Regions from separate parts of the Pseudomonas sp. L7 genome, predicted to be linked through region 3. Evidence: predicted binding sites of a transcription regulator. Region 3 holds the regulator's gene; each other region holds the start of a gene.
The links. Region 3 encodes FliA, which starts transcription of late flagellar genes. Its sites were predicted from a motif close to CTAAAGTTTNNNNNNNNNNNGCCGNTAA; they were not measured.
Positions count from the first base shown of each region.

Region 1: the regulator FliA is predicted to act here: its motif matches at 4,136-4,163, upstream of motA (flagellar motor stator protein MotA).
Region 2: the regulator FliA is predicted to act here: its motif matches at 7,609-7,636, upstream of ACK3BK_RS09015 (methyl-accepting chemotaxis protein).

Region 1 covers NZ_CP176784.1:4,965,257-4,975,186, reverse strand. Annotated here, with positions in the region: gene serB (phosphoserine phosphatase SerB) at 1-788, shown strand, start outside; gene asd (archaetidylserine decarboxylase) at 834-1,697, opposite strand; gene ACK3BK_RS22810 (rhodanese-like domain-containing protein) at 1,707-2,516, opposite strand; gene ACK3BK_RS22805 (HDOD domain-containing protein) at 2,562-4,097, opposite strand; gene motA (flagellar motor stator protein MotA) at 4,228-5,079, shown strand; gene motB (flagellar motor protein MotB) at 5,083-6,108, shown strand; gene rsgA (small ribosomal subunit biogenesis GTPase RsgA) at 6,151-7,182, opposite strand; gene orn (oligoribonuclease) at 7,275-7,817, shown strand; gene ACK3BK_RS22780 (trimeric intracellular cation channel family protein) at 7,903-8,514, shown strand; gene queG (tRNA epoxyqueuosine(34) reductase QueG) at 8,642-9,709, opposite strand; gene ACK3BK_RS22770 (NAD(P)H-hydrate dehydratase) at 9,775-9,930, shown strand, end outside.
Region 2 covers NZ_CP176784.1:1,935,776-1,945,705, reverse strand. Annotated here, with positions in the region: gene ACK3BK_RS09065 (sensor histidine kinase) at 1-34, shown strand, start outside; gene ACK3BK_RS09060 (response regulator) at 27-683, shown strand; gene yegS (lipid kinase YegS) at 667-1,554, opposite strand; gene ACK3BK_RS09050 (glycosyltransferase family 4 protein) at 1,737-2,972, shown strand; gene glp (gephyrin-like molybdotransferase Glp) at 2,961-4,187, opposite strand; gene moaB (molybdenum cofactor biosynthesis protein B) at 4,171-4,710, opposite strand; gene ACK3BK_RS09035 (YgdI/YgdR family lipoprotein) at 4,873-5,094, shown strand; tRNA gene ACK3BK_RS09030 (tRNA-Pro) at 5,176-5,252, shown strand; gene ACK3BK_RS09025 (ABC transporter transmembrane domain-containing protein) at 5,309-7,078, opposite strand; gene ACK3BK_RS09020 (PA1571 family protein) at 7,321-7,494, shown strand; gene ACK3BK_RS09015 (methyl-accepting chemotaxis protein) at 7,712-9,652, shown strand; gene ACK3BK_RS09010 (MFS transporter) at 9,720-9,930, opposite strand, start outside.
Region 3 covers NZ_CP176784.1:3,818,585-3,828,514, forward strand. Annotated here, with positions in the region: gene ACK3BK_RS17575 (chemotaxis protein CheA) at 1-1,927, opposite strand, end outside; gene ACK3BK_RS17580 (protein phosphatase CheZ) at 1,940-2,728, opposite strand; gene ACK3BK_RS17585 (chemotaxis response regulator CheY) at 2,747-3,121, opposite strand; gene fliA (RNA polymerase sigma factor FliA) at 3,226-3,966, opposite strand; gene fleN (flagellar synthesis regulator FleN) at 3,963-4,796, opposite strand; gene flhF (flagellar biosynthesis protein FlhF) at 4,872-6,182, opposite strand; gene flhA (flagellar biosynthesis protein FlhA) at 6,194-8,323, opposite strand; gene flhB (flagellar biosynthesis protein FlhB) at 8,486-9,628, opposite strand; gene fliR (flagellar biosynthetic protein FliR) at 9,631-9,930, opposite strand, start outside.

The DNA.
Region 1 (9,930 bases), 1.1 Mb from region 3:
ACAAGAGTCGCGCCTGCCTGGAAATCTCGGTGCGTGGTGAACCGACCGACGCCCAGGCCCTGCGCGCCGATTTCTTCGCATTGTCGGCCGAGCTGGGTGTCGACATCGCCTTCCAGCAGGATGACCTGTTCCGTCGCAATCGCCGCCTGGCGGTGTTCGACATGGATTCGACGCTGATCGAGGCCGAGGTGATCGACGAGCTGGCCAAGGCTGCCGGTGTCGGCGAGCAGGTGTCGGCGATCACTGAGCGCGCCATGCGTGGCGAGTTGGATTTCCGTGCCAGCTTCAAGGAGCGCATGGCGCTGCTCAAGGGCCTGGACGTCGGCGTGCTGGACGAAATCGGCGCGTCGCTACGCCTGACCGAAGGGGCCGAACACCTGTTTGCCGAGCTCAAGCGCCTGGGTTACAAGACTGCGATCCTCTCCGGCGGTTTTTCCTACTTCGCCAAGCAGGTGCAGGCACGCCTTGGCATCGACTATGTGTTCGCCAATGAGCTGGAAGTGGTGGATGGCAAGGTGACGGGCGTGGCGGTCGAGCCGATTGTCGATGCCCAGCGCAAGGCCGACCTGCTGAAGGAGCTGGCGCACAAGGAAGGATTGCAACTGGAGCAGACCATCGCCGTGGGCGATGGCGCCAACGACCTGCCGATGCTGTCGCTGGCCGGCCTGGGCGTGGCCTTCCGCGCCAAGCCGCTGGTGCGTCAGTCGGCCAAACAGGCGATTTCCACGCTGGGCCTCGATGGCGTGCTGTACCTGCTCGGCTGGCGTGACCGCGACGGTCGCGCGTAAGGCCCTGAAACAGCGGGGCTGCAGAGCAGCCCCGCCAATCCTGAGTCAGCCCTGTGCCGGCAGCGCCAGTTGCTCACCCATGCGTACGGCAGACCCGGCGCCCAGGGCTTCGGCCCATTTCACCTGCTCTGGTCCGAACAGCACGATCGCGGTCGATCCCAACTTGAAACGCCCCAGTTCCGCGCCTTTTTCCAGATAGATCGGCGCGCGGCTGGCTTCGTCGTAGCGGAAGGTCTTCAGTTCGCGCTTGGGCGGCGTGACCAGCCCGGCCCAGACCGTCTCGATCGAGGCAACGATCATCGCCCCCACCAGCACTACGGCCATCGGCCCGCGTTCGGTGTCGAACAGGCAAACCACGCGCTCGTTGCGGGCGAACAGTTCCGGGACGTTTTCTGCCGTGGTCTGGTTGACCGAGAACAGGCGGCCCGGTACGTAGACCATTTCACGCAGGGTGCCGGCCAGCGGCATGTGCACGCGGTGGTAGTCCTTCGGCGACAGGTAGATGGTGGCGAACTCGCCGCCCATGAACGGCGCGGCCAGTGCCGGATCGCCACCGAGCAGCTCGAGGGCGCTGAAGCTGTGGCCCTTGGCCTGGAAGATGCGACCGTGCTCGATCGGGCCGAGCTGGCTGACCGCGCCGTCGGCCGGGCACAGGATCGCGCCCGGGGTTTCATCCAGGAGGCGCGCGCCGGGCTTGAGGGCGCGGGTGAAGAACGCGTTGAAGTGCTCGTAGGCGGTCAGGTCTTCGACCAGCGCCTCGGACATGTTCACCTGGTAGCGTTTGGCGAACCAGGCGGTGAAGGCATTCTTGAACCAGCGTGCGCGGCACTCGGCGACGCAGCCGGCCAGGCGCGACAGCAGGTGATGCGGCAGCAGGTGCTGGCTGATGATGAACAGACGGGATTTCATGCAGGTTCCTTAAACTTCTACAGGCGTGTCCGGGTGATTGCCCCACTCGCTCCACGAGCCGGCGTAGGCCTTGACCCGTGGATAGCCGAGTGACTTGGCCACCAGGTAGGTGAATCCGGAGCGACGGTGGGTCTGGCAGTGGGTGATCACTTCCTTGTCAGGGGTGATGCCCAACTGCTGCAGTACTTCGGCGATGTCCTTGCGAATGCGCAGGTGGTCGTTGAGGTCCATGCCGGCAGTCCACTCGAAGTTGACCGCGCCGGGGATATGGCCGCCCTTGGCTGCCAGGACTTTCTCGCCATTGAACTCCTGCGGGCCGCGGGCGTCCCAGACCACCAGGTCGTCTGCGCCCAGGCGGCTTTGCAGGTATTCGCGAGTGGCGGTGGGTTCGGCGCGCAAGCGCAGGCGTACAGGCGTGCTGGCGGCTGGTGGCACTTCAGTGACGAGCTTGTCCGCGGGCCAGGCCTGGATGCCGCCGTTGAGGTAGTGGTAGCGCGTGTGGCCGATCACGTCGAGCAGCCAGATGAAGCGCCCGGCCCAGCCGCCGCCTTCGTCGTCGTATACCACGTACACCGCGTCGTCCCGATGGCCAAGCTCGCTGAACAGCTTTTCCAGGTCGGCCTGGGTCGGCAGCAGGCCGGGGGCCGGGGGCTGGCCCAGTTGGGTGCGCTTGCCCTCGACGAACCGCGCGCCGGGGATATGGCCGCTGACATAGCGGTTGGCGCTGCTCAGGTCGACCAGGATCAGCTCAGGCGAATCCAGGCGTGGCAGCAGGTCGGCGGCTTCGATCACCAGGGGCAAGCCGGAAAAATCAGTCATCCACGGTCTCCGGGGAGCAAGGGAGGTGCGATTGTAGCGCAAGGCTCAGGCATTGCGGTTGGCGAAGCTGGCCAGCGCGCGCTCGATACACTGTGCGGTTTTCCCGAAGGCCTGCACGCTCACGTCGGCAAGCGGCTTGCCGCCCTGGTCGGCGATCGCCAGCATCAGCACCTGGTCGTTCACGGCCAGCGAGCGCAACAGCAGGTGTTCGCTGGGGAACAGCGCACGCAGCGGTGCGGGCAGCAGGGCGGAAAACTGGGCATGGTTGTCGGGTGTCAGGCGCAGTTGCGCGGCTTTGCTCAGCAGTTTTTGCAGCAGCTTGCTCTGGCCCAGTGCCAACGTCAGCCCTGAGGCTTCGCGCGGCAGGCCGGCGCTTTGCTGGACGCGCAGGCAGTCGTTGGGTTTGTCGAGCAACAACAACAGCACCCGCTGCATGCCGCAAGCCAGCAGCGCCTCGCGTGCCTGGGTGGCCAGGTGCACGGTGTTGGTGAAGGGGCTGGGCTGTGCAAGAAGGTCGCCGCACAGCGTGCGCCAGCGCGCCAGGTCTTGGGCGGGTGGCGGTGGCGGGGTGAGCATGTCCGGGTGCGGACGCCGCTGCTGCCAGGGCCAGATCAGCGCCTCGGCCGGGTGGAACAGCGCATGCCGGGCGTGGTGACGGGCGCTGGCCGCCGCTTGCTGGTGCACTTGCTGCTGCACATCGTCCAGCGTGGTTTGCAGGTACATGGCTGTGAGCAGTTGCCAGCGCAGCAGGTGCGGGTTGTCCCAGCCGACCTGGGCCGACAGCGCGAGGCCGTTGGCCAACAGCACGGTGTTGGCCGGTTGGTTGAACCAGCGGCGCAGCCCGGGCTCTTCGTCCAGTCGATGCTGCTTGCTCAGATCGTCGGGCTCGCGGGCGATGTTCAACACCTGGGCCAGTTGCTCGCGTTCTTCGAGCAGCAGGCGATAACCCTGGGTGACCCATTCCGGCAGGCGCCAGTGTGTGGCGACGGCGCGGCACAACTCCATGATGCGCACACCAAACAGTGCATGTTCCACCTCTGAAGCTTCTTCGCCCTTGTGAATGACCCGCAGTTCCCAGGTGTCGAGCAGCTTGGGGTAGGCCAGGGCCAGCGCCCACAGTGGCGAGAGGAACAGCAGGCTGCCCCAGTGGATTTCCTGCCACAGGCGTGCCAGGCGGCTGGCGAACAGGCCGTTGGCCTGCTGGGTGGCGTGCTGGCTGATCAGCAGGAACTGGCGCAGTACTGGGGGGATGTCGTCGCCCGGTATCGATGGCAGGCGCCCCATCAGTTGCAGGGTGCGGCTCAGGCCCAGGCGATTCAGGGCGACTTCCAGGCTCTCGGCGGGCTCGGCCTGGCTGGCGTGGGTCGGGTGATTGGCTTCGCGCATCACGCACAGCACCAGCGACGGGCTGTCCTGCATCAGTTCGGCGATGTCGCGCAGCGAGCGACGGTTGTCGTTGATGGCCGCCAGAACGCGGTCGTGACTTTCTTTGGGCACCGGCACGCGGATGCCGTCGAGCAGCCTTACCCAGGCATCTAGAGAGGAGGGGATCTGCGCTGGCACCTTGGTTTCGATTGGCATTTTGACATCAGTCCAAACTGGCTTTTCGCATTGAGTGGCTATAGTCTGGCGCAGTTCTGCCGATAAGGAGAAGAAGAGTTTCCAAGCTTCCGCCCCTGACCCTGACCACGACAGCAAGTGCTTTCAATCTATGGCTAAAATTATCGGCATCATCGTCGTATTCGCGAGTGTGCTCGGCGGATACGTGCTCTCCCACGGCAAGATCGCGGCGCTGATCCAGCCGTTCGAAGTGCTGATCATCGGCGGTGCGGCCTTTGGCGCGTTTCTCCAGGCCAACCCTGGCTACATGACCATGCACGTCATGAAGAAGTCGCTGAAGATGTTCGGCAGCCGCTTCACCCATACGTTCTACCTGGAAGTGCTGGGCCTGATCTACGAGATTCTCAACAAGAGTCGCCGCGAGGGCATGATGGCCATCGAGGGTGACATCGAGGATCCCGCGGCCAGCCCGATTTTCGCCAAGTACCCTGCGGTCATGGGCGATGCGCGGATGACCGCGTTCGTCTGCGACTACCTGCGCATCATGTCGACCGGCAACATGGCGCCCCATGAGCTCGAAGGCCTGTTCGACATGGAGCTGCTGAGCATGAAGGAAGACCTCGAGCACCCGTCCCATGCAGTGACCAGTGTCGCCGACGCCATGCCCGGCTTCGGTATCGTCGCTGCGGTACTGGGTATCGTGGTGACCATGGCCTCGCTGGGCGATGGCGACCAGAAGTCCATCGGCCTGCACGTCGGTGCAGCGCTGGTCGGCACCTTCTTCGGTATTCTCGCCGCCTACGGCTTCTTCGGCCCGCTGGCCAACTGCCTGCGCCACGATGCCAAGGAAGAACTGAACGTCTACGAGGCGATCAAGGCTTCGCTGGTGGCCTCGGCGTCCGGCATGCCGCCGTCGCTGGCTGTCGAGTTCGGGCGCAAGGTGCTGTACCCGGCGCACCGACCGAGCTTTGCCGAACTGGAACAAGCGGTTCGCGGTCGCTAAGTCATGGAGAACAATCAGCCCATCATCGTCAAGCGCGTCAAGCGCTACGGCGACGGCCACCATGGCGGTTCCTGGAAGATCGCCTTCGCCGACTTCGCCACGGCGATGATGGCGTTCTTCCTGGTGCTGTGGTTGCTGTCCACGGCCACTCCGGAGCAGAAGATCGCCATCGCCGGCTACTTCAAGGACCCGATCGGCTTCTCCGAAAGCGGTACGCCCTACGTCATCGACCTGGGCGGCTCGCCGCAGCTGGCACCGGAAAAGACCATCAACCCGGAAGAGAAGTCCGAGCCGACGCCTGACACCAGCGTGCAGATGGACAAAGACCGGATCGAGACCATGGCCGAGCAGGTCGAGCAGGAGCGTCTGCAACTGCTGCTGCAGGAGCTGCAGAACAAGGTCGAGGAAAATCCGCAACTGCAGAAGTTCAAGGACCAGATCCTGTTCGAGATCACCCAGGACGGACTGCGCATCCAGATCATGGACGCCGAGAACCGACCGATGTTCGACCTCGGCAGTGCGCGCCTGAAGCCCTACTTCGAAGACATCCTGCTGGCGATGGCCGACACCATCAAGGCTGTGCCGAACAAGATCAGCGTCAGCGGCCATACCGATGCCAAGCCTTATGCCGGCATCGGTGATTTCGGCAACTGGGAGCTGTCGGCCAACCGTGCCAACGCCGCGCGACGTGCGCTGGTGGCGGGTGGTTATCCGGATGGGCAGGTCGCAAGGGTGGTGGGTTACGCCTCCTCGTCGCTGTTCGACCGCGAGAACCCGTTCAATCCGGTCAACCGCCGGATCGACATCATCGTGCTGACCAAGAAAGCCCAGCGGGATATCGAGGGCGAGCAGGGCGCACCTGAAGCACCGGCCAATCCGACCCCGCCTGCCAATGCGGCGCCAGGAGCACCTGGTGCCTCCGCCGCGCCGGCCGATGGCGCGGCGCCGATGCAGCCGCGTGAATTGCGTCAGAAGCTGAACATCTTCGAGGATGGCGTGCTGAAGATGGACGAGCCCAAGGAAAACTGAGCACGTAATCGGCAAGAGCGGCGCAATGCCGCTCCTGCATCTTCAGTAGGTGTCTTGCGTCAGGCTAGCCACGATCGAGCGGTAGCTGTGCATCCGCTGCGCCGAGATACGCCCTTCCTCCAGCCCTTTGAGCAGCGCACACCCCGGCTCGCGGTCGTGCTTGCAGTCGCGGAAGCGGCAGTTGCCGAGCAGTTCGCGGAATTCGATGAAGCCTGCTTCCACATCGTCCCGGCTGACATGCGCCAAACCAAACTCGCGGATACCGGGTGAGTCGATCAGGTCGCCCCCGTTGGGGAAGTGGTAGAGCCGTGCGGTGGTGGTGGTGTGGGTACCCTGGCCCGACCACTCCGACAGGTCGCCCACTCGCGTCTGTGCCTGCGGCAGCAGGCTGTTGACCAGCGACGACTTGCCCACGCCCGATTGCCCGACGAACACGCTGATGTGCTCGTCCAGTGTCTGCTGCAGGCGTTGCATGCCATCGCCGTGGTGTGCAGACACCTCCAGCAGCGGGTAACCGAGGTCGCGGTACACTGCCAGCAACGCATTGAGCGTCGCTGCGTTGTCGTCGTTGATCAGGTCGGCCTTGTTCAGCAGCAGCAGCGGGCGGATGCCGGCGTGCTCGGCGGCGACCAGGTAGCGGTCGATGAGATTGGCCTGGGGCTCGGGTGCCGGGGCGAAGACGATCACGATCAGGTCGACGTTGGCCGCCACTGGCTTGAGTTGCCCGTGGTTGTTCGGCCGACACAGCTCGGTGCTGCGCGGCATCTGCGCGACGATCACGCCGTTGCCCTGGTTGCCGGCCCGCCAGACCACCTTGTCACCTGTGACCAACGCCGGCAGGTTGGCGCGCAAGTGGCAGCGGAACACCTGGCCTGCGACGTCGCCGTCCTGGGCCTCGACCTCGACCGTGACGCCGAAGTGGGCGATCACCAGGCCCAGTTGTTCGGGCCCCAGGTCGCCGCCTTCGAGCTCCTGCAGGGCGTGCTGCTCGCGTTTGGCGGCGCGGGCGGCGCGTTCACCCTGGATCTTTTCGATGCGCCAGTTCTGGCGGCGGTTGAGCTGGCGTTTGGCCATGGAGGTTCCGTGTTGGCGGGGCAAAAGAAAACGGCAGGCAGTTTAGCACGCTCCACTAGGCTAATATGTCGGCCTATTCGAGGAGCTCATTCATGCACAACCCACAGAACCTGATCTGGATCGATCTGGAGATGACCGGCCTGGATCCGGACAACGACGTCATCATCGAGATGGCCACCATCGTCACCGACAGTGAACTGAACACCCTGGCCGAGGGCCCGGTTATCGCCATTCACCACAGTGACGAAGTACTGGCGCGCATGGACGAGTGGAACACCCGCACCCATGGCGCCTCGGGCCTGACCCAGCGCGTGCGCGAAAGCCGTATCGACATGGCCGAAGCCGAAGCACAGACCATCGCCTTCCTCGAGCAGTGGGTACCCAAGGGCAAGTCACCGATCTGCGGCAACAGCATCTGCCAGGATCGCCGCTTCCTCTACCGCCACATGCGCGCGCTGGAAGGCTACTTCCACTACCGCAACCTCGATGTCTCCACCCTCAAGGAGCTCGCTGCACGCTGGGCACCCGACGTGCGCGACAGCTTCAAGAAAGGCAGCACGCACCTGGCACTGGATGACATCCGCGAGTCGATCGCCGAGCTGCGTCACTACCGCGAACATTTCATCAAGGTCTGATGAATCAAGGGGCGTACATGCGCCCCCTTTTGGTGCCCCGCGCGAGTGAGTAGACTGCGCGCCTTTTCTCGCACGGATCTGCGCCATGCTGTTGATGCTCTACCTCATCGCCATCACCGCCGAAGCCATGACAGGCGCCTTGTCCGCCGGTCGGCGCGGCATGGACTGGTTCGGCGTGGTGCTGATCGCCTGCATCACCGCCCTGGGTGGCGGCTCAGTGCGCGACGTTCTGCTTGGGCACTACCCGCTGACCTGGGTGAAGCACCCTGAATACCTGGTGCTGACCAGTTTCGCCGCATTGCTGACGATCTTCATCGCGCCGCTGATGCGTCACCTGCGCTCGCTGTTCCTGGTGCTCGACGCCCTTGGGTTGGTGGCCTTCACCTTGATCGGCTGCATGACGGCGCTGGAAATGGGGCAGGGGATGCTGGTGGCGTCGATCAGCGGCGTGATCACTGGCGTGTTCGGCGGGATCCTGCGCGACATCTTCTGCAACGATATTCCCTTGGTGTTCCGGCGCGAGCTGTATGCCAGCGTGTCGTTCGCAGCGGCCTGGTTCTATCTGGGCTGCGTGTACTTCAAGGTGCCAGCCGAGCAGGCGATGCTGTTGACCCTGTTTGGCGGCTTCCTGCTGCGGTTGCTGGCGATCCGCTTCCACTGGGAAATGCCCAAGTTCCACTACAACGACGAGCATTGAATCTTCGGGATCGACTGCGGCCTTTTCGCGGGCAAGCCCGCTCCCACAGGGACTGGCTGGCCTTTAGATTTGAGCAAGACAGTCTCCTGCAAGAGGTGCCGCCCGCGAAAAGGTCGCACTGTGCCTGTCAGCTCGCCGCCTCGTGCCGCGCCAACGCCCACTCCACATGCTCCCTGACCAATGCCGAAGGATGCTCGCGCCGCGCTTTCAGCGCCTCGAGCACGGCAATCGTCGAAGGTGCGTTGCCCAGCCCAACCGCCAGGTTGCGCAGCCAGCGCTCGTAACCGGCACGACGCAGCGGCGAGCCTTCGGTGCGGCTGAGAAAGGTCTTTTCGTCCCACAGGAACAGTGCCGCCAACTCGACATTGTCCAGTCCGTGACGCGGCTTGAAGTCGTCCTCGCCAGTCGATTTGGCGAAGCGGTTCCAGGGGCAGACGATCTGGCAATCGTCGCAACCGAACACCCGGTTGCCGATCAATGGACGCAGCTCCACGGGGATCGCGTCCTTGAGCTCGATGGTCAGGTACGAGATGCAGCGCCGCGCATCGAGCTGGTAGGGGCCGACGAAGGCTGCGGTGGGGCAGATGTCCAGGCACGCCTGGCAGCGTCCGCAGTGCTCGCTGGTCTGGGCTTCGTCGGCGGGCACAGGCAGATCGACGAACAGCTCGGCCAGGAAGAAGTAGCTGCCCGCTTTACGGTTGAGCAACAGGGTGTTCTTGCCGATCCAGCCGAGCCCGGCCTGTTGGGCGATGGCTTTTTCCAGTACCGGGGCGCTGTCGACGAAGGCACGGTAGCCGAAGGGGCCGATGGCTTCGTGGATGCGGTCAGCCAGGTGCTGCACGCGCTTGCGCACCAGCTTGTGATAGTCGCGGCCCAGCGCGTAGCGGGAGATGTAGGCTTTTTCCGGCTGAGCCAGGCGTTGGGCCATCAGCGTATCGCCGGGCAGGTAGTCCATGCGCAGCGAAACCACCCGCAAGGTGCCGGGAATCAGTTCGGCGGGGCGCGAACGTTTCGTGCCGTGCGCTGCCATATAGTCCATCTCGCCGTGATGGCCGGCCTCCAGCCAGCGCTGCAGGTGCTGTTCATGCTCGCCAAGCTCGACATCGGCGATGCCCACGTGGGCAAAACCGAGTTCGCGGCCCCAATCCTTGATCGATTGGGCCAGTGCTTGAAGGTCTAGAGAGGAGGCGGACATGGATGGACAAGGCATTGCAGGCTCAGGTGCGTATAATTCTGCCAGACATCGGAGCCTTTGACCCCATGCCTCAGACCAAACACCCCACCAACACCCCGCAAACGCTCAGCAGCGTGACCGTCGCGCACCTGCCTGCGCGGCCGGCGACTGCCCACAAGGGCGATTTTGGCCATGTGCTGGTGGTCGGCGGCGATCTGGGGACCGGCGGCGCCGTGCTGCTC
Region 2 (9,930 bases), 1.9 Mb from region 3:
GGAACGTGCCAGGACACCCGCCACCGATGATTAGACTGCTGCTGATCGACGACCATTCGCTGATTCGTGCCGGCGTCCGCGCGCTGGTGTCGGATATTCCCGGCTACACCGTGGTCGGTGAAGCCGATGACGGCCAGCACCTGCTGGAGATGGTCCAGCGCCTGGCCCCCGACATCGTCCTGCTGGACATCTCGATGCGCTCGACCAACGGCCTCGACGCCCTGACGCAGTTGCGCGCAAACGGTTGCACCTGCAAGGTGCTGATCCTGTCGATGCACACCGACCCCGACCTGATCATGCGAGCCCTCGAAAGCGGCGCCCACGGCTACCTGCTCAAGGACACCACCGCCAACGAGCTGGAGCACGCCCTGGCCGCCTTGCGCAACGGCGAGCGCTACCTCAGCCCGGCCATCGCCCACACGGTGATCAACCAGGCCCTGCTGCGCGCTCAGGCGAACAAACAGCCAAGCAGCGATCGCCACAACCTCACCGCCCGGCAACTGGAAATCCTGCGCCTGATCGTGCGTGGCAAATCCACCCGCGAGATCGCCGCAGGCTTGGGGCTGTCGATCAAGACCGTTGAAACCCATCGCTCGCAGATCATGAAGCGCCTGCAGATCTACGATGTCGCAGGCCTGGTGCTGTTCGCCGTACGCGAGAAGATCATCAGCCTGGACGACTGAGCAGCGGCGAGTCTGCGGGCAGGTGCACGCGCAGGGCACCCGGCGCCGCCTCGAAACGCAGGCTACCGGCCTGCAACGGCTCTCCGTCCAGGTTGATATCCAAGCCCTCGGCCTGGCCGATCTCGACCCACGGCAGGCGCGCCCGCACGAACAGTTCTTCGCCCGTCAGCAAGTCGCGCAATGCGCCCACCATCGCCTCGGGTGCAGGCAGAATCGCGACCTCCAGCAAGCCGTCATCGGCCAGCGCCTCGGGGCACAGCACGTGGCCGCCGCCCGCCTGGCGACCGTTGCCGATGGCCAACGCCAGCAACTGCCCCTGCCAGTGGAAATCCGGCCCGTGCAGGGCCGCCGATGCGGCCTGCAACTCACTGAAGCGCGACAGCCCGGTGAACAGGTAGGCCGCCCCACCCAGTACCTTCTTCAAGTCTTCGGACGTATGGGCCGTCACCTGGCTGCCAAAGCCACCGGTGGCCATGTTGAGGAACATCTGCTCACCTACCCGCCCCAGGTCGATGGGCCGGGCCGGCACATCCAGCAAGGCCAAGGCGGCGGCCGGCTCCAATGGCACCCCGGCGGCGCGGGCAAAATCGTTGGCAGTGCCCAGCGGCAACAGGGCCAGGCTGGCGTTGGCCTGCGCCTGGGCCATGGCCTCGGCGATATCGCGCAGGGTGCCGTCGCCACCGCCGGCCACCACCTGCGTGTAACCGGCCGCCAGGGCTTCTTCGACCAGGCGCCGGGCATCACCTGCTTCCCAGGTCAGACGCACATCCAGTACCTGCCCACGCTCGCGTCGCACGCCCACGGCGCTGCGCACCTCTTCGTTCATGGCCTGCTTGCCATGCAGGATCAACATCGCCTTGTGCCCGCGCATCCGAGATTCTCCGTATAAGACGCCAACTCCAATCTCGACCACAGGCAACCGGCAATTGCTGCACGGCGGCGCAAAATTCAACCCAGGCCATCATTCGACAAATACTTGGCTACGCTTAAGAGAGCCCCGCCACACAGTCAGATTATTGACCCTTGTGCAGCCCTCACCTGACAGGAGCGGCCATGCGTATTCTCTGGACATTGCCCTATCTGCCCTGGCCCACTACCAGCGGCAGCAAGACCCGCCAGTACCACCTGCTGCGCGAACTGGCACATCACGGCCATCGCATCACCTTGCTGGTGCAGTCCAAGGTGCCACTGTCCGATCCTGCGCGACAGGCCCTCGAACCACTGCTCGAACGCCTGATCGTGTTGCCCCGGCGCCCCGTGCAGAGCCCGCTCAACCTGCTCGCCTCGCCCATCATCGACTACCCCATGCGCGCCATCATCAATGGCCTGGCGCCCTGCCTTCGGCACCGCTTCGAGCAATTGCTGGACGAGCCGTGGGATGTCATCCAGATCGAACACAGCTATGCCTTTCAGCCCTTCGAGAAGGCCCTGCAACGGCGCGGCTTGCCCTACCTGCTCAGCGAACACACCCTCGAGTCAGTGATGGGCGCAGCCTGCCACGATCGCCTGCCCTTGTGGTTGCGCCCGCTCAACGCGTTCGATCGCTGGCGCTACCGGCGCTGGGAGCAGCGCGTGCTGCGCCAGCCCAACGAAGTCGTGGCGGTCAGCCCGCACGACGCCGAGCTGATCGGGCAGATCAGCGGGCGGGCGGTGAACGTGGTGGTCAACGGCGTCGATTGCGATCACTACCAGCATGTGCAACCGGCCCTGCACAGTCAGCGCCTGTTGTTCGTGGGCAATTTCGAATACGGCGCGAACCTGGAAGCCATCGAGTGGGCACTGGAAGACATCCTGCCCCAGGTCTGGCAGAGCAATCCTGCAGTGCGCCTGGCCATCGCCGGGCATGCCCTGCCCGCGCACTGGAAACTGCACTGGAACGACCCACGCATCGAATGGCTTGGCTACCGCCCCGACCTTCGCGAAGTGCAACGGCGCTCGGCACTGTTCTTCGCGCCGCTGCGCTATGCCGGAGGGTCGAAGGTGAAGATTCTCGAAGCGATGGCCGCCGGGCTGCCGGTGATCACCACCAGCAAAGGCGCTTCGGGCCTGGCGGTGAACAATGGCGAACACTACCTGGGCAGTGACGACGGCAGCCAGCTGGCGCTGCTGCTGACCCAATTGCTCAACCAGCCGTGGCGCATGACCCAACTGGGGGAAGCCGGGCGACAGTTCGCCCGGCAGCGCCATGACTGGAGCGTTGCCGCCCAGCAACTGGAGAACGTGCACATGCGCCTGACTCAACTGGCCCCGGCGCAGACCACGCCGCTCGGCGGGATGCTAGCCAAGTAGCTCGCTGAACGGGATGAATGCCACGCTATCGCCCGAGCTCACCGTACTGCCCTCGCGCACCTCGACCAGCCCGTCTGCCCAGGCTGCGCTGCGCAGTACGCCCGAGCTCTGGTTCGAGTAGATGCGTACCTGCCCACCCTCGATCCGCGCGCGCAGGTACTCGCGGCGATTGCCTGGCTTGGGCCAGTCGAAACCAGCCGGCACATCGAAGCGCAGCGGCGTGACCTGCTGGACACCCAGGCGACGCAGCAAGTAGGGACGTGTCAGCAAGGCAAAGGTGACCAAGGTGGACGCCGGGTTACCCGGCAGGCCGATCACCGGCACGCCGCGGAAGTGGCCGAAGGTCAGCGGCTTGCCCGGCTTGATCGCCAGCTTCCACAGTGCCAGCTCGCCAGCTTCGCGCAGAGCCATCCCCAGATAGTCGGCTTCCCCCACCGACACACCGCCAGTAGACAGGATCAGGTCGACATCGCCCAGGTTGGCCAGGCACTGGCGGGTCAACACCAGGTCATCGGCGAGGATGCCCGCATCGATGACTTCGCAGCCCATACGCTGCAGCCAACTGACCAGCAGTCGGCGGTTGCTGTTGTAGATCTGCCCGGGGCCCAGCGGCAACCCCGGCTCGACCAACTCGTCACCGGTCGACAACACCGCGACCCGCACCCGGCGCCGCACCTGAAGCTGGCCGTGGCCCAAGGTGGCGGCAAGGCCCAGTTCGATCGGGCCCAACAACGTGCCGGCAGCCATCACCTGCTCGCCAGCGCGGGTTTCCTGGCCCTTGGGGCGCACGTTCTGTTGCGGCGCCAGCGCCTCGAGAAAACGTACGCGGCCATCGTCCAGCACTTCGGCGTTTTCCTGCATTTCGACACAGTCGGCGCCTTCGGGCAGGGGGGCGCCGGTAAAGATGCGTGCACAGGTGCCTGGCTGCAACCGCTGCGGCGCATGCCCTGCGAAGATGCGCTGGCTGACAGCCAGGGGCTCGCCCTGCCAGTCAGCCAGGCGCAGGGCGTAGCCGTCCATGGCACTGTTGGGCCAAGGCGGCAGGTCGAGCGTGGCGAACAGATCGTTGGCCAGCACCCGCCCTTCGGCATCGGCCAGCGCGACCACCTCGACTTCGTCGATGGGCGCCGCCTCGGCCAGTGCCAACAGGCGCTCGAGGGCCTCTTCCACCGGCATCAACGGCCGGCTCGGCGCCGCCTCAGCCACGGCTGTCACAGGCCTGCGACTGCTTCAGGTGCGCGACGAAATTGCAGGGGCGATGGCGGGCATCGAGCTGCTCGGCGAGGATGCCGTCCCAGCCAGTGCGCACCGCATTGGTCGAGCCGGGCAGGCAGCACACCAGGGTGCCGTTGGCCAGGCCCGCAAGGGCACGCGACTGCACGGTGGAGGTGCCGATGTCCGGCACCGAGATCTGCCGGAACAGCTCGCCGAAGCCATCGACTTGCTTGTCCAACAGGCAAGCGACGGCCTCGGGGGTGCTGTCGCGGCCAGTGAAGCCAGTGCCGCCGGTGATCAGCACCACCTGTACCAGGTCGTCGGCGATCCAGGTGGCGACCTGGGCGCGGATCTTGTAGAGGTCATCCTTGAGCAGCACCCGTTCGGCCAGGCGGTGGCCTGCGGCGCTGAGGCGATCGACGAACATCTGCCCGGAGGTGTCGGTGTCGAAGGTACGGGTGTCGCTGACCGTCAGCACGGCAATGTTCAACGGCACGAAGGGGGTATCTGCCTTGGCTTTCATGGGGGTCCGTCGCAGGGGGAAAGAATGCGCCAGTTATATCACAAGGCAGCCTTGTTCTTGGTCAATGCCCGCTGATTGCCGCTATGCTCGACTATGCGAGGAACTTTGCAAGGACGCCTCGCGTCATAACGTCATCAAGCACCATCGCACTGGAGAAACACGATGATCCAACGGACAATTCCCGCCTTCCTGCTCGCCCTGGGCCTGGCCACCCTCGCCGGTTGCGCTTCGCCAACCGTCATCACCTTGAACGACGGCCGCGAGATTCAGGCCGTGGACAAACCTTCCTACGACGAAGACTCCGGCTTCTACGAATTCGAACAACTCGATGGCAAGCGTACACGCATCAACAAGGATCAGATTCGCACCGTCAAGGAGCTCTGATCTGCACCTCGTTTTGAGCTAACGGCCTTTTAACAACAAGGGCTTGCGTTCAAAAATACGATGCAGTAGGATTTTCGAAATCGGAGTGTAGCGCAGCCAGGTAGCGCGTCTCGTTCGGGACGAGAAGGCCGCAGGTTCGAATCCTGTCTCTCCGACCAGATCCTTCGAAAAGCCCGCCTCAGTGCGGGCTTTTTCGTGTCTGCCTGATCGCGATTCAGGCGCTGCCTGCAGCGAACTGCAGCGCCGCCAACCTGGCATAGAGCGGGTTCTCCTCGACCAGCTGGCGATGACTGCCGACAGCAACCACCTTGCCCTTGTCGATCACCGCAATGCGATCGGCATGCTGCACGGTCGCCAACCTGTGGGCGATCACCAAGGTGGTACGCCCGGCCATCAACTGCGGCAAGGCCTGCTGGATCAGGTGCTCGCTCTGCGCGTCGAGCGCGCTGGTGGCCTCGTCGAGCAACAGCACCGGTGCATCCACCAGCAGCGCCCGGGCAATCGCCAGGCGCTGGCGCTGCCCACCCGACAGACCGATGCCACCCTCGCCCAGCAGCGTCTGGTAGCCCTGGGGCAATTGCTGGATGAATTCGTGAGCATGGGCACTGCGCGCCGCGGCCTCGACCTGGGCGGCACTCGCCTGCGGCCTTCCGTAGCGGATATTCGCCTCGACCGTGCCGCGAAACAGCGCAGGATTCTGCGCCACAAGGGCGAACTGACGACGCAGGTCGTCGGGGTCGAGCGCTGCAATCGGCTGTCCGTCGAGCAGAATACTGCCCGCCTGCGGGTCGTGAAAACGCAGTAGCAGGTCGAACAGCGTCGACTTGCCCGCCCCAGACGGCCCCACCAACGCCACTGTCTGCCCAGGTGCGATGACCAGGCTCAGGCCATCGATGGCCGCCACCGACGGACGTGATGGATAGGCGAAGTGCACATCGCGCAACTCGATCTGCCCGTTGGCCCGCGCGCCCGGCAGTGTCGAAGGCTGCGACGGCGGTACGATCGCGCTGCTTGCCGCGAGCAATTCGGCAATACGCTCGGCGGCCCCGGCAGCCCGCTGCAACTCGCCAATCACTTCGCTCAAGGTGCCCACGGCACTGCCGACGATCAGGCTGTAGAACACGAACGCGGCCAGCTCGCCCCCGGAGATGCGCCCGGCAATCACATCCATGCCGCCCACCCAGAGCATCACTGCCACGGCGCCCAGGACCAGAACGATCACCACGGTGATCAACCAGGCCCGCTGGGCAATGCGCTGGCGCGCCACATCGAAAGCCGCCTCGACGGTGTCGGTGAACAACTGGCGATCGTGAGCCTGATGGTTGTAGGCCTGCACCGTCTTGATCTGCCCCAGTGTTTCGGCGACGTAGCTGCCGACGTCAGCGACCCTGTCCTGGCTCTGGCGTGACAGGCTGCGCACCCGCCGGCCGAACAGCAGGATCGGCGACAGCACCAGCGGCAAGGCCAGCACCACGATACTGGTCAACTTGGGATTGGTGACGAACAGCAACACCACCCCGCCCAGCACCATCAGCGCATTACGCAGGAACATCGACAGCGACGAGCCGATCACCGATTGCAGCAACGTCGTGTCGGCGGTCAGGCGCGACTGGATCTCCGAGCTGCGGTTATCCTCGAAAAACCCCGGATGCAGCCCGATCAAGTGATCGAACACGGCACGGCGAATGTCGGCGACGCAGCGCTCGCCAATCCACGACACCAGGTAGAAGCGGCTGAAGGTTCCAACCGCCAGGGCCAGCACCAGCACCATGAACAGCGCAATCGTCTGGTTGAGCTGGTGCGCAGAACCGGTCATGAACCCCTGGTCCACCAGCAGGCGAATGCCCTGGCCCATGGACAGGGTGATGGCTGCCGTGACGATCAGTGCAAGCAACGCAAGCATGGCCTGCCGGCGGTAGGGACGCACGAATTGCCAGGCCAGGCCCAAGGCGCGGCGCTGGCGGGAGGAAAGCGGATCGGACATGGCACGGACCGGTGAGCGGGAAACCTGCAGACTACCATTCATCTGCCTGGGTGGAACGCCTGCAGCTGCCGAGGGGTCGCAGTTCGGTAGGGCCAGTGGCTATAGCTTATCGGTCTAACCTGTCACTGGAGCTTTACCGCACTTTCTGTTGCACTGTGCCTGTCGTGATGCCGAAGGAGCTGTCACAGGTCAGTCACGGCGAGTGGTTACCCTGAGCTTGCAACCTGATGAGGAGACAGGAAATGAGCTTGCAACATAGCAGCGACACCGTAAAAAGCGCCCAGCCCCCGAAGCCCCAGGTGTGTGGCTCGATCATCGATGCCCAGGGCCGTGAGGTCCCGATCACCGAGCAGATGATCCAGAAGGCCTGCAAGGAGCTCGAGGAGAGCCGGGTGGAGAAAGTCCGCAAGGCTTGAAAGCCAATGAATCCCTTACAACCCGGCGCTTGCGCCGGGTTTTTCGTTTCTGCGCCTTGGGCCGCCTCGCAGAACCAGAACAATCATTTATTTTTTTGTACACGAACTATGCACTAAAGATTTTCCCGTGACGCGCCGAAACAGGATAAATAGCAGATAGCCACTACGCATGCGAAATGGCCCTCCTGCTTTTCACTCCCACGAATGGTTCGTCCCGATGAAGATAAAAAACAAGCTGGTGCTTGCGTTCGTATTGGTGGCTTTCATCCCGGTAGCCCTGGTCGGCGTGATTTCTGTGGTTAACATCCGCGCCGAGGCGGTGGATCAGTTCCTCGACGGCAGCACCCGTGAAATTCGCCAGATCGACGGCAACATGCGTCAGTTCTTCGATGGCACGCTACAAAACGTAGAACAAATGGCGACAGATCCTGTATACACATCAGTGAGTACACTCAAGGATTACACCTCCGCCGACGCTGCCAGCCACCCCCTGCCTGCAGCCACCCAGCAGGTCATCGACGCCTTTGCCCGCTATGGCGCTACCCATCCGGCGGCAGCCATCATCTCCATCGGCCTTGAGGACGGCACCTACGCCAAGTGGCCGGATGACCCGAAGCTGGCCAGCTACGATCCACGCGCGCGTCCTTGGTACAAGGCCGCCATGGCTACTCCGGGCAAGACCGTGCGCACCGCCGCCTACTACTACGACAAGGACGACGTCGCCCTGGTCGGCACCGCGCGCACGCTCAACGATGCCAGCGGCAAGCCCAAGGGCGTGTTCGTGGTCAGCGTGTCGCTGAAGAACCTCACCGAACTGGTCAAGAGCATCAAGCTGGGCAAGAGCGGATATGTGATGCTGATCGAGAACGGCACCGTGCTGGTTGATCCACGCGATGCCAGCCATGGCTTCAAGCAACTGAAGGACCTTGGCGAGCCGTATGCACAACTGGCAGCCACCGAACAAGGATCCACCGAGGTGGTGATCGAGGGGGTGCGCTACATGGCCAATGTCTGGACCTCGCCTGACCTGGGCTGGCGCTTCGTCGGCCTGATCGAGTACAGCGAAGTGATGGGCGCCGCCACCCACATGACCTACCTCACCGCCATCATCGTACTGGTGCTGGCACTGGTCTTCGCCCTGGTTGCAGCCGCGTTCTCGCGGGTCATCGTCAAGCCCATCGGCCAAGTCAGCGCCGGCTTGCAGCAGATCGCCCAGGGCGAAGGCGACCTGCGCCAGGACCTGGTGATCCAGGGCAAGGATGAAACCGCCGAGCTGGCCGGCTGGTTCAACAAGTTCCTCGCGGCGATCCGCCAACTCATCCAGCGCATCGGTGCCGCTTCGGGCAACCTGCACGAAGCATCGCGGGCCAACAGCGAACTGGCCGGCAACATGAACGAAGCCGCAGGGCGCCAGCGTGAAGCCGTGGAACTGGTGTCCACTGCCTTCAACGAGATGGTCGCCACCGCCAACGAAGTCGCACGCTCCTGCAGCAGCGCGGCCGACGCCGCAGAAAACGGCCATCACCGCGTCGCCGAGGGCAAGCAGCAGATCGAGCTGACCACCGACAACGTCAATCGCCTGGGTAGCCGCCTGAGCGAGTCGTCGCAGGCGATGGTCGAGCTCGAGGAAGGCAGCCGCAACATCAACCAGATCCTCGGCACCATCCGCGCCATCGCCGAGCAGACCAACCTGCTGGCACTGAACGCAGCGATCGAGGCCGCCCGCGCGGGCGATCAAGGCCGCGGTTTCGCCGTGGTCGCCGACGAAGTACGGGCCCTGGCCAAGCGTACCGCCGATTCCACCGGCGAGATCGACCAACTGCTCAACACCCTGGGCAACAAGACCCAGGAGGTGTCGCAGAAGATGGAAAGCTGTCTGGACCTGTCGCGGGCCAGCGTGTCTTCGATCGCACGCGCGCGGGACAGCTTCGAGGGCATCCAGCTGTCGGTGAACGAGATCCGCGATCAGAACCTGCAGATCTCGGCAGCCGCCGAAGAGCAGCACAGCGTGGCCGAGGAGATCAACCGGCACATCCAGCAGATCTACGACGAGGCAAGGCTGGTGGAAGGCCTGGCCAGCTCGGCGCAATCGGATTCGGGGAGGTTGTCGCAGTTGTCGGAAGAGCTGAACGGGCTGGTCGGACGCTTCAAGTCCTGACCGTCCTTGTGGGGCGGCGGCCAGGCAGCGCGGTGTCTTTTTCGCGGGTCAACCCGCTCCTGCACACTCAGCAACCGACCGCTCGCTCCTCGGCACACAGGGGCGTGGTCTGGGCGTAGAAGACGCTGGTCAAGGCCCCGACCACGCCCATGATCAGGCAGAACCCCACGCACACCCAGGGGCTCCACGGCATCAGGGCAATCAGCGCCAGGGGCGTTGTACTGGCCCACAGCGCATAGGCCAGGTTGTAAGTGAAGGAGATGCCTGACACGCGGATC
Region 3 (9,930 bases):
GGCCATCGACCACGTTGGTGCGCGACAGGTCGAGGTGGAAGATCTCGTTGACGTTGACCAGCGGGAACGCGAACGCCTGGTTGCCCAGCATCACCATCAGCGTCGGCATGATTGCCAGCGTCAGTGGCACCTTGATGATGATCTTCGAGCCCTGGCCCTTGGCCGAGAAGATGTTGATCGAGCCGTTGAGCTGGGAAATCTTGGTCTTCACCACATCCATGCCCACACCGCGGCCGGACACGTCGGAAATCTCGGTCTTGGTCGAGAAGCCCGGGGCGAAGATCAGGTTGTAGCAATCCGACTCGCTCAGGCGGTCGGCTGCATCCTTGTCCATCAGGCCCTTCTCGACCGCCTTGGCGCGCAGGACGTTCGGGTCCATGCCCTTGCCGTCGTCGGAGATCGACAGCAGGATGTGGTCACCCTCCTGCTCCGCCGACAGGACCACCCGACCGGTGCGCGCCTTGCCGGAGGCCTCGCGCTCTTCGGGGGTCTCGACGCCATGGTCGACCGCGTTGCGCACCAAGTGCACCAGCGGGTCGGCCAGGGCCTCGACCAGGTTCTTGTCCAGGTCGGTCTCTTCGCCGACCAGCTCCAGGTTGATTTCTTTCTTGAGCTGGCGGGCCAGGTCGCGCACCAGGCGCGGGAAGCGGCCGAAGACCTTCTTGATCGGCTGCATGCGGGTCTTCATGACCGCGGTCTGCAGGTCGGCGGTGACCACGTCCAGGTTGGACACGGCCTTGGACATGGCCTCGTCGCCGCTGTTCAGGCCCAGGCGCACCAGGCGGTTACGCACCAACACCAGTTCGCCGACCATGTTCATGATTTCATCCAGGCGCGCGGTATCGACCCGCACCGTGGTTTCCGCCTCGCTGGCGCCGTGCTTGTCGGCAGCCGGGGCTGCAGCGCGTGCCGGGGCCGCAGCGGCGGCAGGCTTGGCGGCTGGCGCGGGTGCAGGCGCCGGTTTGGCGACGGGCTTGTTTTCAGCCTTGGCAGCAGGTGCGGCCGCCACGGCAACGGCAGGCGCTTCAGCCGCAACGGCATCGCCACTGAACTTGCCCTTGCCATGCAGTTGGTCCAGCAGGGCCTCGAACTCGTTGTCGGTGATATGGTCGCCGACAGGTTCGGCCGCCGGTGCAGTGGCAGTGCTGGCGGTGGCTTCGACGCTCGGCAGTGCATCGGCGGCAAAAGCGCCCTTGCCGTGCAACTGGTCGAGCAGCGCCTCGAACTCTTCGTCGGTGATCTCGTCACCGGCCGGCGCCGCGACTGCAGCCTCCGGCTCGCTCGCCGCGACTTCCGGCGAGAACTGACCCTTGCCATGCAACTGGTCGAGCAGCGATTCGAACTCGGCGTCGGTGATCTCGTCAGCGCTGCCGGAAACGGCTTCGCCCTGCGACTGCTCGGCCGCCTCGGCCTGGGCCTTGACCGCGTCGAGGGAATCGAGCAGTTGTTCGAATTCGGTATCGGTGATGTCCGCCTCGGCAGCCGGTGCCTCGACGACGGCCGCGGCCACGACAACCGGTGCCACGGCATCGGCGCTGGCCGGTTCGGCCAGGCGCGACAGCGCGGCGAGCAGCTCTGGCGTGGCCGGGGTGATGTCGCTGCGCTCGCGAACCTGGCCAAACATGCTGTTGACCGTATCCAGCGCTTCGAGCACCACATCCATCAGTTCGGCATCGACCCTGCGCTCTCCCTTGCGCAGGATGTCGAAGACGTTCTCGGCAATGTGGCAGCACTCCACCAACTCATTGAGCTGAAGGAAGCCGGCGCCCCCTTTTACAGTGTGAAAACCGCGAAAGATCGCATTGAGCAAATCCGCATCGTCAGGTCGGCTTTCCAGCTCGACCAGTTGCTCGGACAGTTGCTCGAGGATTTCGCCGGCTTCTACCAGGAAATCCTGAAGGATTTCTTCATCGGCGCCGAAGCTCATTAAACGTGCTCCCTAAAAACCCAGGCTGGACAGCAGATCATCGACATCGTCCTGACCGGACACGACGTCTTCACGCTTATCGGCATGAATCTGCGGACCTTCACCCCGAGTTGGATGTTTTTCTTCATCTTTTTCAGCACGCAATTGATCGTGGTCATGTTCGATACCGGCAAAGCGGTCGACTTGACTGGCCATCAACACGAGCTTGAGCAGATTGCTTTCGACTTCGGTGACCAGTGCGGTCACCCGCTTGATCACCTGCCCGGTCAGGTCCTGATAGTCCTGAGCCAGGAGAATATCGTTGAGGTGGCCGGCCACCTTGCGGTTACCTTCGGCGCTGTGCGTCAGGAAACTGTCGACGCGCTTGACCAGCTCACGAAACTCCGGCGCCGCCACCTCGCGACGCATGAAGCGCTGCCAGTCGACGGACAAGGTCTGGGCCTCGCTCGCCAGGTCGTTGAGCACCGGCGTGCTCTGTTCGACCAGGTCCATGGTGCGATTGGCCGCGTTCTCGGTCAGCCGGACCACGTAGGACAGCCGTTCGGTGGCGTCGGTGATCTGCGACACTTCCTCGGCCTGCGGCATGCGCGGATCGATCTGGAAACTGACGATGGCGCTGTGCAGCTCGCGGGTGAGCTTGCCGACCTCCTGGTAAAGGCCACGGTCACGGGTCTGGTTGAGCTGGTGGATCAGCTGCACCGCCTCGCCGAACTGGCCGCGCTCCAGGCTTTGCACCAGCTGCTCGGCGTGCTTCTTCAGGGTCGACTCGAACTCCCCCAGAGAATCGTTTCTTGATTCCATAGCGCCCCCAGACATGGCTCAGCCGTTGACGCGTTCGAAGATCTTCTCGATCTTTTCTTTGAGTACCTGCGCGGTGAAAGGCTTGACCACGTAGCCGTTGACGCCGGCCTGGGCCGCTTCGATGATCTGGTCGCGCTTGGCCTCGGCGGTCACCATCAGCACCGGCATGCCCTTGAGACGGTCGTGGGCACGTACCTTGCGCAGCAGGTCGATACCGGACATGCCGGGCATGTTCCAGTCGGTCACCAGGAAGTCGTAATGACCGCTTTCGAGCATCGGCAGGGCCGTGGTGCCATCGTCGGCCTCGTCGGTGTTGGTGAAGCCCAGATCACGCAACAGGTTCTTGATGATCCGCCGCATCGTCGAGAAGTCGTCAACGATGAGGATTTTCATATCTTTGTTCAATTAGACCTCCAAGCAGTCTTAAACGCGCTCGTCTGGCAAGCGCGCGCTCAATCAATTCGGCACCACGTAAAACGACTGCATCGAACCCGGGTTCACCGTGCCCGCCATTCACCCAACCGGCTGCGCAGACGCGCTGCGCACTGGCTGTGCAACTGGCTGACACGCGACTCGCTGACCCCCAGCACTTCCCCGATTTCCTTGAGGTTCAACTCTTCGTCGTAGTACAGCGCCAGGACCAGGCGCTCGCGCTCCGGCAGGTTGGCGATCGCGTCGGTCAGTGCGGCCTGGAAGCGTTCGTCTTCCAGATCCCGCCACGGCTCGACCTGGCCGCTGGCACCGTCCTCGTGCAGCCCTTCGTGTTCGCCGTCCTGCAGCAGGTCGTCGAAACTGAACAGGCGGCTGCCCAAGGTATCGTTCAGAATCCCGTAATAATCGTCGAGACCCAATTGGAGTTCGGCAGCAACCTCGTGATCTTTAGCGTCACGACCGGTTCTTGCTTCGACGGCGCGAATCGCGTCACTGACCATGCGCGTGTTGCGGTGCACCGAACGCGGCGCCCAATCGCCCTTGCGCACCTCGTCGAGCATGGCGCCACGGATGCGGATGCCGGCATAGGTCTCGAAGCTCGCGCCTTTGCTGGCGTCGTACTTGTTGGCCACTTCCAGCAGGCCGATCATGCCGGCCTGGATCAGGTCCTCGACCTGCACGTTGGCCGGCAGGCGCGCCAACAGGTGGTAGGCGATGCGCTTGACCAGCGGGGCATAGCGCTCGACCAGCTCGTACTGGGCGTCCTTGGACGCCTTGCTGTACATCTTGAATCCGCTCGCGTTCATAGCACCGGCCCCGCACTGGTAGGCTGCACCAGGCGCTCGACGAAGAACTCCAGGTGCCCACGCGGGTTGGCCGGCAGCGGCCAGCTGTCGACCTTCTGCGCAATGGCCTTGAAGGCCAGGGCGCACTTGGAGCGCGGGAAGGCCTCGTACACTGCGCGCTGCTTCTGCACCGCCTTGCGCACGCACTCGTCGTAGGGCACGGCGCCGACGTACTGCAGGGCCACGTCGAGGAAGCGGTCAGTGACCTTGGTCAGCTTGGCAAACAGGTTGCGCCCTTCCTGCGGGCTCTGCGCCATGTTGGCCAGGACGCGGAAGCGATTCATGCCGTAATCGCGGTTGAGCAACTTGATCAGGGCGTAGGCATCGGTGATCGAGGTAGGCTCGTCGCACACCACCAGCAGCACCTCCTGCGCGGCGCGGACAAAACTGACCACCGAGTCACCGATACCCGCAGCGGTGTCGATCACCAATACGTCGAGGTTGTCGCCGATCTCGCTGAACGCCTGGATTAGCCCGGCATGCTGGGCCGGCGCCAGGTGCACCATGCTCTGGGTGCCCGAAGCCGCCGGCACGATGCGTACGCCGCCCGGCCCCTGCAGCAGCACGTCGCGCAGCTCGCAGCGTCCTTCGATGACGTCGGCCAGGGTACGTTTGGGGGTCAGCCCCAGCAGCACGTCGACGTTAGCCAGACCCAGGTCGGCGTCCAGCAGCATGACCCGGCGGCCGAGTTCGGCCAGCGCCAGGGACAGGTTCACTGAAACGTTGGTCTTGCCGACGCCACCTTTGCCACCGGTGACGGCGATCACCTGTACGGGATGCATGCTACCCATGTCTGTTCTTTACCTTGTCTCGCGTGGGACCCGCCCACTTGAAGGGCCGCTGTCGACCCCCTGCGCCGTTCATCTTCAACCCGCCCGCTTATCGGGATTGTGGTAGAGATCAGCGAACATGTCGGCCATGGCCTCTTCGCTGGGCTCTTCCTGCAACTGCACGCTGACCGCACGGCTCACCAACTGGTGCTTGCGCGGCAGCTGCAGGTCGTCCGGAATGCGCGGACCATCGGTGAGATAGGCCACGGGCAGTTCGTGACTGATGGCCAGGCTCAGCACTTCGCCGAGGCTGCCCGTTTCATCGAGCTTGGTCAGGATGCAACCGGCCAGGCCACAGCGCTTGTAGCTGTGATAGGCGGCGGTCAGCACCTGCTTCTGGCTGGTGGTGGCCAGTACCAGGTAGTTCTTGGCGGCGATGCCGCGGCTGGCGAGCGACTCGAGCTGCATGCGCAGGGCCGGATCGCTGGCCTGAAGGCCCGCGGTATCGATCAGCACCACGCGCTTGCGCAGCAGTGGTTCCAGGGCCTGGGCCAGCGACTGGCCCGGATCGACATAGGTCACCGGCACATTGAGGATGCGCCCGAGGGTCTTGAGCTGCTCCTGGGCACCGATGCGATAGCTGTCCATGCTCACCAGCGCCAGGTGCTGCGAGCCGTACTTGAGCACGTAGCGTGCCGCAAGCTTGGCCAGGGTGGTGGTCTTGCCCATGCCGGCCGGGCCGACCATGGCGATGACCCCGCCCTCCTCGATCGGCTCGACCTCAGGCACCTCGATCAGGCGCGCCAGGTGCGCCAGGACCATGCGCCAGGCCTGGCGCGGGTCTTCGATTTCACCGGCCAGGTCGAGCAGTTCACGGGCGATCGGGCCAGACAGGCCCAGGCGCTGCAAGCGACGCCAGAGGTTGGCCTGCTGCGGCTTGCTGCCCTGCAACTGGCCCCAGGCAAGCGAGCCGAGCTGCACTTCGAGCAGCTCGCGCAGGCCCGAAAGCTCCGAACGCATGGCATCGAATACGCGCTTGTCCACCGCCGGAGCTGCCGGGGCCGGCGCAGGCACCGGCGCTTCCACATGCGGCTCGACCAGTGGCTCGGACGCGGTCAGCGACAGGCCGGCAAACAGTTGCCGGTTGCCGAGCTCGGCGTCACCACGCCCGTCCAGCTCGGCCTGGGCGGTGGCGATGCGCGAATGGGTCTTGCGCAGCTCGTCCTCGAGCTCGACATTCGGCACGCGTGGGGCCAGGGCGGACAGCTTGTAGTCCAGCGCGGCCGTCAGTTCGACACCGCCGGCGATACGCCGGTTGCCGATGATCGCGGCATCGGCGCCAAGCTCATCACGGACCAGTTTCATGGCCTGACGCATATCGGCGGCGAAAAAACGCTTAACTTGCATAACCCACTACCTCAGCCATTAGGGCCCACGGTGGCAACGATGGTGACTTGCTTGTTGTCCGGTATTTCCTGGTACGCCAGCACATGCAGGTTGGGCACGGCCAGACGACCGAATCTCGACAGCATGGCACGGATCGGGCCGGCGACCAGGAGGATGGCCGGCTGGCCTTGCATCTCCTGGCGCTGCGCCGCCTCGATCAGCGAACGCTGCAACTTCTCGGCCATGCTCGGTTCAAGAAGAACACCGTCTTCCTGACCCTGCCCGGCCCTTTGCAAACTATTGAGCAAGATCTGTTCCAACCTTGGTTCAAGGGTGATCACAGGCAGCTCGGACTCAACGCCGACAATGCTTTGCACGATGGCGCGGGACAAGCCGACCCGCACCGAAGCCACCAACGCGGCGGTATCTTGACTCTTGGCGGCATTGTTGGCGATGGCCTCGGCAATGCTGCGGATGTCACGCACGGGCACCTGCTCGGCAAGCAGGGCCTGCAGGACCTTGAGCAACCCCGACAAGGAAATGACACCCGGCACCAATTCCTCGGCAAGTTTCGGCGATGCCTTGGACAGCACCTGCAGCAACTGCTGAACCTCTTCATGGCCGATCAGCTCGTGGCAGTGCTTCTGCAGAATCTGGTTGAGGTGAGTGGCGACCACGGTGCTGGCATCGACCACCGTGTACCCCAAGGACTGCGCCTGGGCGCGCTGGGCCACATCGATCCACACCGCCTCCAGGCCAAAGGCCGGGTCGCGCGCGGCGATACCATTGAGGGTGCCGAACACCTGCCCAGGGTTGATCGCAAGCTCGCGGTCCGGGTAGATCTCGGCCTCGGCCAGGATCACCCCCATCAGCGTCAGGCGATAGGCACTGGGCTGCAGGTCGAGGTTGTCGCGAATGTGTACGGTGGGCATGAGAAAACCCAGGTCCTGCGAGAGCTTCTTGCGCACGCCCTTGATCCGCGCCAGCAACTGGCCGCCCTGGTTGCGGTCGACCAGCGGAATCAGGCGATAGCCGACCTCCAGGCCAATCATGTCGATCGGGGTCACGTCGTCCCAGCCCAGCTCCTTGGTTTCCATGGCGCGCTGAGGCGATGGCAGCAGGTCCTGTTGGCGCTGAGCCTCCTGCAGAGCCACCTGCTTGGCCTTCTGTTGTTTCTTCCACACCAGGTAGGCGCCACCACCGGCCATCAGGCCGAGGCTGAGGAAGGCGATGTGCGGCATCCCCGGCACCAGCCCCATCACCACCATCAGTGCGCCGGAAACAGCCAGGGCCTTGGGCGAATCGAACATCTGCCGGTTGATCAGCTTGCCCATGTCCTCGGAGCCCGAGGCGCGGGTGACCATGATCGCGGCCGCAGTGGACAGCAGCAGCGAGGGCAACTGCGCCACCAAACCGTCACCGATGGTCAACAAAGCGTACACCTTACCGGCGTCGCTGAAGGTCATGCCATGCTGCAGCATGCCGATGAGCATGCCGCCGATAAGGTTGATGAACAGGATCAGCAGGCCGGCGATGGCGTCGCCACGCACGAACTTGCTGGCACCGTCCATCGAACCGTAGAACTCGGCCTCCTGGGCCACCTCGGCGCGACGCGCCTTGGCCTGGGCCTGGTCGATCAAGCCGGCGTTGAGGTCGGCGTCGATCGCCATCTGCTTGCCGGGCATGGCGTCGAGGGTGAAGCGCGCGCTCACCTCGGAGATACGCCCGGCACCCTTGGTCACCACGACGAAGTTGATGATCATGAGGATGGCGAACACCACCGCACCGACCACATAGTTGCCGCCGATCACCACTTCGCCGAAGGCCTGGATCACCTTGCCCGCCGCACCGTGACCCTCCTGGCCGTGGAGCATGACCACGCGGGTCGAGGCGACGTTGAGCGCCAGGCGTAGCAAGGTCGCCACCAGCAGGATGGTCGGGAAGGCGGCGAAGTCCAGCGGGCGCAGGGCATAGACGCAGACCAGCAGGACCACGATCGACAGCGCGATGTTGAAGGTGAAGAACACATCGAGCAGGAACGGCGGGATGGGCAACATCATCATTGCCAGCATCACCAGCAGCAACAGCGGCACACCCAGGTTCCCCCGACCGAGACCGGCCAGGTTGTTACGGGCGTTGCTGATTAACTGAGCGCGATCCACCGGGTATCCTCTTCAAGCAAAACTTTGACGCCTGGACGGCGCTTGGGCGTGGCTTTGCAAGAAGCTTTCCAACTTTGCCTGGGTGCGGGGCCAGGCGCTCTGTTGCGGTGTTTTCGCGGTCATCGCGGTGGTCTTTTCGCGGGCAAGCCCGACCCCACAGGATCAATTGTCGCGCTGCAGGTCCGGCGGAATCGGCAGATCTTTCTTCAACGGCTCCGGCGGCTTGCCCTTGCCGGAACGGTACTGGCGAATCTGGAACACGTAAGCGAGCACCTGCGCCACCGCCAGGTACAGCCCGGCCGGAATCTCGTGCTCGAGCTCGGTCGAGTAGTAGATCGCCCGCGCCAACGCCGGCGATTCGAGAATCTGCACCTTGTGCTCCTGGCCGATCTCGCGGATCTTCAAGGCCAAAAAGTCAGTGCCCTTGGCCAACAGCAACGGCGCCGCACCGCCCTTCTCCGGGTCGTACTTGAGCGCCACGGCATAGTGCGTAGGGTTGGTGATGATCACATCGGCCTCGGGCACCGCCGCCATCATCCTGCGCTGCGACGCCTCGCGCTGCAGTTGGCGAATGCGCTGCTTCACCTCTGGCTTGCCCTCGGTATCCTTGTATTCGTCGCGCACTTCCTGCTTGGTCATCTTCAGCTTCTTGTGCGTCTGCCAGAGCTGGAACGGCACATCGACGATGGCGATCAGCAGCAGACCCGCCGCCATCCACAAGGCGCTCCAGCCCACCACCTGCACGCTGTGGATGATCGCCTGCTCGAGCGGCTCCTTGGCAATCGCCATCAGCGCCTCGCGGTCGTTGGCCAGCACCACCAGCGCCACCACCAGCACCAGGAAGAACTTGGCCACCGCCTTGAGCAGTTCGGTCAGCGAGTTCAGCGAGAACATGCGCTTGATCCCGGACAGCGGGTTCATCCGGCTGAACTTGGGCTGCAGCAAGGAGCCGGAAAACAGAAAGCCACCCAGGGCGATCGGGGCCACGAACGATACGACGAACAGCAGCACCAGAACCGGCTGGGTGGCCCAGATGGCCATCTTGCCCGAGGCCATCAGGAAGGCGCCCATGGCCCGCTCGTCGACAATCACTTCACGCGACAGGGTGAAGTTCACGCGCATCAGCGTCATCAGGGTTTCGGCAAGGTGCCCACCAAAGGCCAGCAAGGCCCCGGCACCGCCCAGGGTCACAGCAAAGGTGTTGAGCTCTTTGGAACGGGCGATGTCACCCTTTTCCCGTGCGTCGCGCTTGCGCTTCTCGGTGGGTTCCTCTGTCTTGTCCTGACCGCTCTCGCTCTCTGCCATGCTCAGGGCGCCCGTGCCAGTTCACGCAGCCACTGCAAGGCCTCGCTGGCCAGCTGCTGATAATGCGAGAGGATGTCGGCAAGCCCGACCCAGAAGATGGCCAGCCCCAGCACCAGGGTCAGCGGGAAACCAATGGAGAAGATGTTCAACTGAGGTGCGGCGCGGGTCATCACACCGAAGGCAATGTTGATCACCAGCAGCGCTGCGATGACCGGCAGGATCAACACCAGGCCCGCACCCAGCACCCAGCCCAGACGCCCGGCGATCTCCCAGAAATGCGCGACCACCAGGGCATTGCCCAC